2 regions of the Streptomyces nitrosporeus genome follow, and region 1 is predicted to be linked to the other one. Evidence: riboswitches for the same ligand, from Rfam matches in the RefSeq annotation. Region 1 holds a riboswitch; the other holds the start of a gene.

What was found. A riboswitch is a leader RNA that binds a small molecule or an ion and turns the genes downstream of it on or off. The one in region 1 is predicted to bind S-adenosylmethionine.
Region 2: linked by a shared signal. The riboswitch ahead of CP967_RS25265 (aminotransferase class V-fold PLP-dependent enzyme) and the one ahead of thrC (threonine synthase) in region 1 are both predicted to bind S-adenosylmethionine.

The regions. Positions count from the first base shown of each region.
Region 1 covers NZ_CP023702.1:3,354,878-3,358,076, forward strand. The annotation lists gene CP967_RS14805 (MoaD/ThiS family protein) at 1-190, opposite strand, end outside; gene thrC (threonine synthase) at 220-1,518, opposite strand; SAM riboswitch class I at 1,537-1,664, opposite strand; gene CP967_RS14815 (glucosyl-3-phosphoglycerate synthase) at 1,817-2,767, shown strand; gene CP967_RS14820 (alpha,alpha-trehalose-phosphate synthase (UDP-forming)) at 2,851-3,199, shown strand, end outside.
Region 2 covers NZ_CP023702.1:5,729,201-5,732,399, reverse strand. The annotation lists gene CP967_RS25275 (rhomboid family intramembrane serine protease) at 1-108, shown strand, start outside; gene CP967_RS25270 (Lrp/AsnC family transcriptional regulator) at 105-386, shown strand; gene CP967_RS25265 (aminotransferase class V-fold PLP-dependent enzyme) at 520-1,896, opposite strand; SAM riboswitch class IV at 2,073-2,190, opposite strand; gene trpD (anthranilate phosphoribosyltransferase) at 2,274-3,199, opposite strand, start outside.

The DNA.
Region 1 (3,199 bases):
CGTCGTTGACGTAGACGTTCACGAAGCGGCGCAGCTTGCCCTGGTCGTCCAGGACGCGGGCGCCGATGCCCGGGTGGTTCTTCTCCAGGGACTCGATGACCTCGGAGAGGACCGCGCCCTCCGCCTCGACCTCGGCCTGGCCGCCCGTGTAGGTGCGCAGAATGGTGGGGATACGGACCTTGACGCTCATGTGGGTGCCTTCCTTCGGTCCCGGGGTGGTCAGTTGGCGGCGGCGAGGCCCGCGTCGCGGAACGCGTCCAGGCTGGGCCGGATCGTCGCCGTGAGGCCGGTCGTGGGGGCGACCGCGTCGAGGGTCTTCAGCCCGTCACCGGTGTTCAGCACGACGGTGGTCAGCGACGGGTCGAGCAGGCCCGCCTCGATCAGCTTCTTCGTCACGCCGACCGTCACCCCGCCCGCGGTCTCCGCAAAGATTCCCTCGGTGCGGGCCAGCAGCTTGATGGCGTCGACGACCTGCTCGTCGTTCACGTCCTCCACCGCGCCGCCGGTACGGCGGGCGATGTCCAGGACGTACGGGCCGTCGGCCGGGTTGCCGATCGCCAGCGACTTGGCGATGGTGTTCGGCTTCTGCGGGCGCACCACGTCGTGGCCGGCCTTGAAGGCGGTGGACACCGGGGAGCAGCCCTCGGCCTGGGCGCCGAAGATCTTGTACGGCCGGTCCTCGACGAGACCCAGCTTGATCAGCTCCTGGAGACCCTTGTCGATCTTCGTGAGCTGCGATCCGGACGCGATCGGGATGACGATCTGGTCGGGCAGCCGCCAGCCGAGCTGCTCGCAGATCTCGTACGCCAGGGTCTTGGAGCCCTCGCCGTAGTACGGGCGGAGGTTGACGTTGACGAAGCCCCAGCCCTCGCCGAGCGGGTCGCCGATGAGTTCGGAGCAGAAGCGGTTGACGTCGTCGTAGTTGCCGTCGATGCCGACGAGTTCGCCGCCGTAGACCGCGGCCATGACGACCTTGCCCTGCTCCAGGTCCTTCGGGATGAAGACACAGGAGCGCAGGCCGGCGCGGGCGGCCGCGGCGCCCACGGCGCCGGCGAGGTTGCCGGTGGAGGAGCAGGAGAGCGTGGTGAAGCCGAAGGCGCGGGCCGCCTCGACGGCGATCGCGACGACACGGTCCTTGAAGGAGTGCGTCGGGTTGCCGGAGTCGTCCTTGACGTACAGGCCACCGGTGACGCCCAGTTCACGGGCGAGGTTGTCGGCCTTGACCAGCTTGGTGAAACCGGGGTTGATGTTGGGCTTGTCCGCGACATCCGCCGGGACCGGCAGCAGCGGCGCGTAGCGCCAGATGTTCTCCGGGCCCTCGGCGATGCGCTTCTTCAGCTCCTCGGGAGAGCCGCTCGGCAGGTCGTACGCCACTTCGAGCGGCCCGAAACAGGACGCGCAGGCGAAAACGGGACCGAGCTCGAAACGCTCGCCGCATTCGCGGCAGGAAAGCGCCGCGGCGGGACCGAAGTCCACGGTGGAAGAATCAGTGTTCGCTGCAACAGTCTGCACAGCCATGATGGCGGAGGCCCTTTCTCCTCATCTTCCTTGCGACGTATTTCGCCACAAGACGGAATTGGCACCTTCCCTACCGTGACCTCGCGGTCGGCAGGAGGGTTGCCGGGACTTCAACGGGCCGTTCCCTCAGTCCCTCTGGATGAGCGCTATGGCACCGGACCACGGTCCGGGCATTTTTCACGGACCGGACCCGGGATGCGGGTGCCGTCCGTGTTGCTCAAGACTGTAACCGAAGCCCCGGGCGATGGAGAGAGTCGTCCGTACCGCGAGATGGATCACACAACAGGGAGTACCGACGGTGCTGGAAGAGGTCGAACGCTGGCTGAGCAGGCGTTCCTGGGCAGCAGCCGACCGTCCGTTGGACCGCCTCACGACGGCCCGGGCGAAGGATCCCCACCGTGCGAGCGTCAGCGTCGTGCTGCCGGCGCTGAACGAGGAGGCGACGGTGGGCGCGATCGTCGCGGAGATCCGGCGCGAACTGATGGAGAAGGTCCGGCTGGTCGACGAACTGGTGGTCATAGATTCCGGTTCGACCGACGGCACCGCCGCCGCCGCCCGTGAGGCGGGGGCCAGGGTGGTGCACCGGGACGTGATCCTGCCCCGCATACCCGCCGTCCCCGGCAAGGGGGAGGTCCTGTGGCGGTCGCTCCTCGTGACCAGCGGTGAGATCGTCTGCTTCATCGACGCCGATCTCCGGGACTTCTCCGCGGACTTCGTCTCCGGGACCGTCGGCCCCCTGCTCACCGACCCCGGCGTGCAGTTCGTCAAGGCCATGTACGACCGGCCGCTCGGTGAGAGCACAGGCCAGGGCGGCCGTGTCACCGAGCTGATGGCCCGCCCGCTGCTCAACCTGCACTGGCCGCAGCTGGCCGGTTTCGTCCAGCCGCTGGGCGGCGAGTACGCGGTGCGGCGCTCCCTGCTCGAACAGCTCCCCTTCCCCACCGGTTACGGAGTGGAACTGGGCCTCCTCGTCGACGCCCTCCACACGGTCGGCCTGGACGCGCTCGCGCAGGTCGACGTCGGGGTGCGCAGACACCGCCATCAGGACGGCCGGGCACTGGGGCGGATGGCCGCGACGATCTACCGCACGGCGCAGCTGAGGCTGTCCCGGGGCCATCTGGTGCGGCCCGAGATCACCCAGTTCGAACGGGGTGAGAACGGCTTCGAACCGCTCACCTATCCGGTGGACACCGTGGAACGGCCGCCGATGGCCGAGGTCGCGGAGTACCTCTCCCGCCACGCGGCATAGCGTTCCGGCCGTGCCGGGGGCCTGGGCGGGTCCGGCCGCCGGATGACGTTTGACGGCTTGCCCGACGGGCTAGGTTCGGGTACATGGTCGCCCAGAACTCCGCCCAGGTCCTCGTCGCGTCCAACCGCGGCCCGGTGTCGTACGCCCTCCACGAGGACGGCTCGATCGGCTCCAGGAGGGGCGGGGGCGGGCTGGTCTCCGGCCTGAGCGCCGTCGAGGACAAGGTGTGGGTCTGCGCGGCCCTCGGCGACGGGGACCGGGAGGCCGTCCGGCGCGGGGTGTCCGAGCCGGGCGTACGGATGCTCGACATCGACCCCGCCGTGCACGCGGACGCGTACAACGGCATCGCGAACTCGGTGCTCTGGTTCGTCCACCACATGCTCTACCAGACGCCGGTGGAGCCCGTCTTCGACGCGGGGTTCCGGCGGCAGT
Region 2 (3,199 bases), 2.4 Mb from region 1:
CACGTCGCGGGCTTCGCCGCGGGCTTCCTCTGCGCCTGGGGACGCTACCGGGGTGGGGTTAGGGTGAAGACTCCAGCCACGGCCACCGAGGGAGAAAGCCAGCCGTGATCACCGCGATCGTGCTCATCAAAACCAGCGTGAACCGGATTCCCGAGATCGCCGAGGCCATCGCCGCGCTGGACAGCGTCAGCGAGGTCTTCTCGGTCACCGGCACGTACGACCTGATCGCCATGGTCCGGGTGCCCCGGCACGACGACCTGGCCGACGTCATCCCCGGCCGGATCAGCAAGATCGAGGGGGTCGAGGCGACCGACACGCACGTCGCCTTCCGTACGTACTCGCAGCACGACCTCGAGGCGGCCTTCGCCATCGGCCTCGACGCCTGAGGCCCCCGCCGGAAAGGGGGCCCGGCCCCTGCGAGCCCGGGGCCCCTTCCGTCCGGCGCCCCTTCCACCCGGGGCTCCGGGACCCGCCGAAACCGCCCGCCGCGTCCGGACCGGACCGGCGGGCGAAGGCGGCTCAGACCTGCGCCGCGCCCCGGTCGGGGACGCAGCGGCCGTCCTCCGTGCGGTAGTTCCAGCGCGCCCCGGAGGTCACCAGTTCGCGTACGGCGCCGAGGAAGCGCTCGATGTGCTCGTCGGGCGTGCCGGCGCCGAAGCTGACCCGGACCGCGTTGAGCGACCTCTCCCCCGGCGCGGCCTCCGGCGCCCCGCACTCCCCCGGCTCCTGGGGCTCGCTGCCCAGCAGGGTGCGGACGAGCGGGTGGGCGCAGAACAGCCCGTCGCGCACCCCGATGCCGTACTCGGCCGAGAGCGCCGCGGCGAAGTGGGAGCTGTTCCAGCCCTCGACCACGAACGAGATGACGCCGACCCGCGGGGCGTCGTCGCCGAACAGCGAGAGCACCTTCACCTCGGGGACCTCCGCCAGCCCGGCACGGACCCGGGCCACCAGTGCCTGCTCCCGGGCGACCAGGTCCGCGAAGCCCGCCTCGGTCAGCGCACGGCAGGCGGAGGCGATGGAGTAGACGCCGATGACGTTGGGCGAACCGGCCTCGTGGCGGGCCGCGGTGGTGTGCCACTGGACGTCGACCCCGCCGTCGGCGCGCCGGGTGACCTGCCGGGAGGCACCGCCGCCCGCGAGGTAGGGCTCCGCCTCGCGCAGCCAGTCGGCCCGGCCCGCGAGCACGCCCGAACCGAAGGGCGCGTACAGCTTGTGGCCGGAGAACGCGACCCAGTCGACGTCCAGTTCCGCGATGTCCACCGGGTGGTGCGGCGCCAGCTGCGCCGCGTCCAGGACGATCCGCGCCCCGTGCGCGTGGGCGGCGGCGGCGAGTTCCCGTACCGGCCACAGTTCACCGGTGACGTTGGACGCGCCGGTCACACAGACCAGCGCGGGGCCGTGGGGCTCCCGGCCGGCCAGTGCCCGCTCCAGCGTGGCCACGGCCTGCTCCGGGGTGCGCGGGGCGTCGAGGCAGGTGACCCGCGCGTCGCGCCACGGCAGCAGCGAGGCGTGGTGCTCCGTCTCGAAGACGAACACCTGGCAGCCGGCGGGCAGTACGGCGGCCAGCAGGTTGAGCGAGTCCGTCGTGGAGCGGGTGAAGACGACCTGGTCGTCGGCCCGGCATCCGAGGAACTCCGCGACGGTCGCCCTGCTGTTCTCGAACAGGTCGGTGGAGAGCTGCGAGAGGTACCCGGCGCCGCGGTGCACGCTGCCGTAGTAGGGGGCGTACGCCGCCACGTCGTCCCACACCCGCTTCAGCGCCGGGGCGCTGGCCGCGTAGTCGAGGGCGGCATAGGTGACATCTCCTCCGGTGACCAGCGGAACCGTGACATCGGATCCCAGAACCGGCAGAGGGGCACAAAGCGACTGGTCGGCGGCAGCGGTGGGTGCAGACATGGCGAACTCCTGGAAGAGACAGGCGAAATCCACGCGCCGGCGGGCAGGCGACAGCGCGGGACAAGGGGGAAGAAGGTGCGGGAAAGGGCGGGACGCCCTATCGCATTCGCTTGCTCACAAAAGGCTCCCTAGGGACCAGGACCCCGGGGGCTGGCAGTCGTCAGACGACGCCGAGGGGCCCGCGCTTGCCGCAGACCTCGCTGCCTGCGGCCCGGTCTTCACCCGGGGCACCCCGCCACGGACGGAGGGTTGCCGGACAGCGGGCCGGGGCCGTAGTCGCTGTCACTCATGACCTGGGAGCATCTTGCCACACGTCCGCGCATACGCAAGGGCGCGGTCCGGCATGCGGACCGCGCCCTCGTACGCACCGGTTCGGCTCAGGCGTTGCTGGCCGCCGCCCAGCGCTCCAGCGCGCGCTTGGCGGCACCGGAGTCGATCGATTCGGCGGCCCGTGCGATCTGAGCCGCGATGCGCTCGTTCAGCGTGCCGTCCCCGCCCTCCAGCGCGACCAGCGCGGCCGCCGAGTTGAGGAGCACCGCGTCACGGACCGGTCCCCGCTCGCCGTCCAGCAGCCGGCGGGCCACATCCGCGTTGTAGGAGGCGTCGGCCCCCCGCAACGCCTCGACGGGCACCAGTTCCAGGCCGACGTCGCGCGGGTCGAACGCCTCCTCGCGCACCTCGCCGTCCCGGACCGTCCAGACCCGGGAGGTGGCCGTGGTGGTCAGCTCGTCCAGCCCGTCGTCCCCCCGGAACACCAGCGCCGAGTTCCCGCGTTCGGCGAGCACCCCGGCCACGATGGGCGCCATCCTGGGGTCGGCGACACCGATCGCCTGGGAACGCACCTGGGCCGGGTTGGTGAGCGGGCCGAGGATGTTGAAGGTGGTCTGCGTGCCGAGTTCCTTGCGGGCCCGGGCGGCATACCGCAGGGCCGGGTGGAACTTGACGGCGAAGCAGAAGGTGATGCCCGCCTCCTCGGCGACCTCGACGACGCGCTGCGGCGTGAGGTCGAGGTTGACGCCGAGCTTCTCCAGGACGTCGGAGGCCCCGCTCGCCGAGGACGCGGCGCGGTTGCCGTGCTTGACGACCTTGGCCCCGGCCCCCGCGACGACGATCGCCGACATGGTGGAGATGTTGACGGTCTTGGCCATGTCCCCGCCGGTACCGACGATGTCGACGGTGCGGCCCGGCACGTGGATGGTGTGCGCGTGGCCGTACATCGCGCGGACCAGACCGGTGACCTCGCCGACCGTCTCGCCCTTGGCCCGCAGCGCGACGGCGAATCCGGCGATCTGCACGTCGGTGG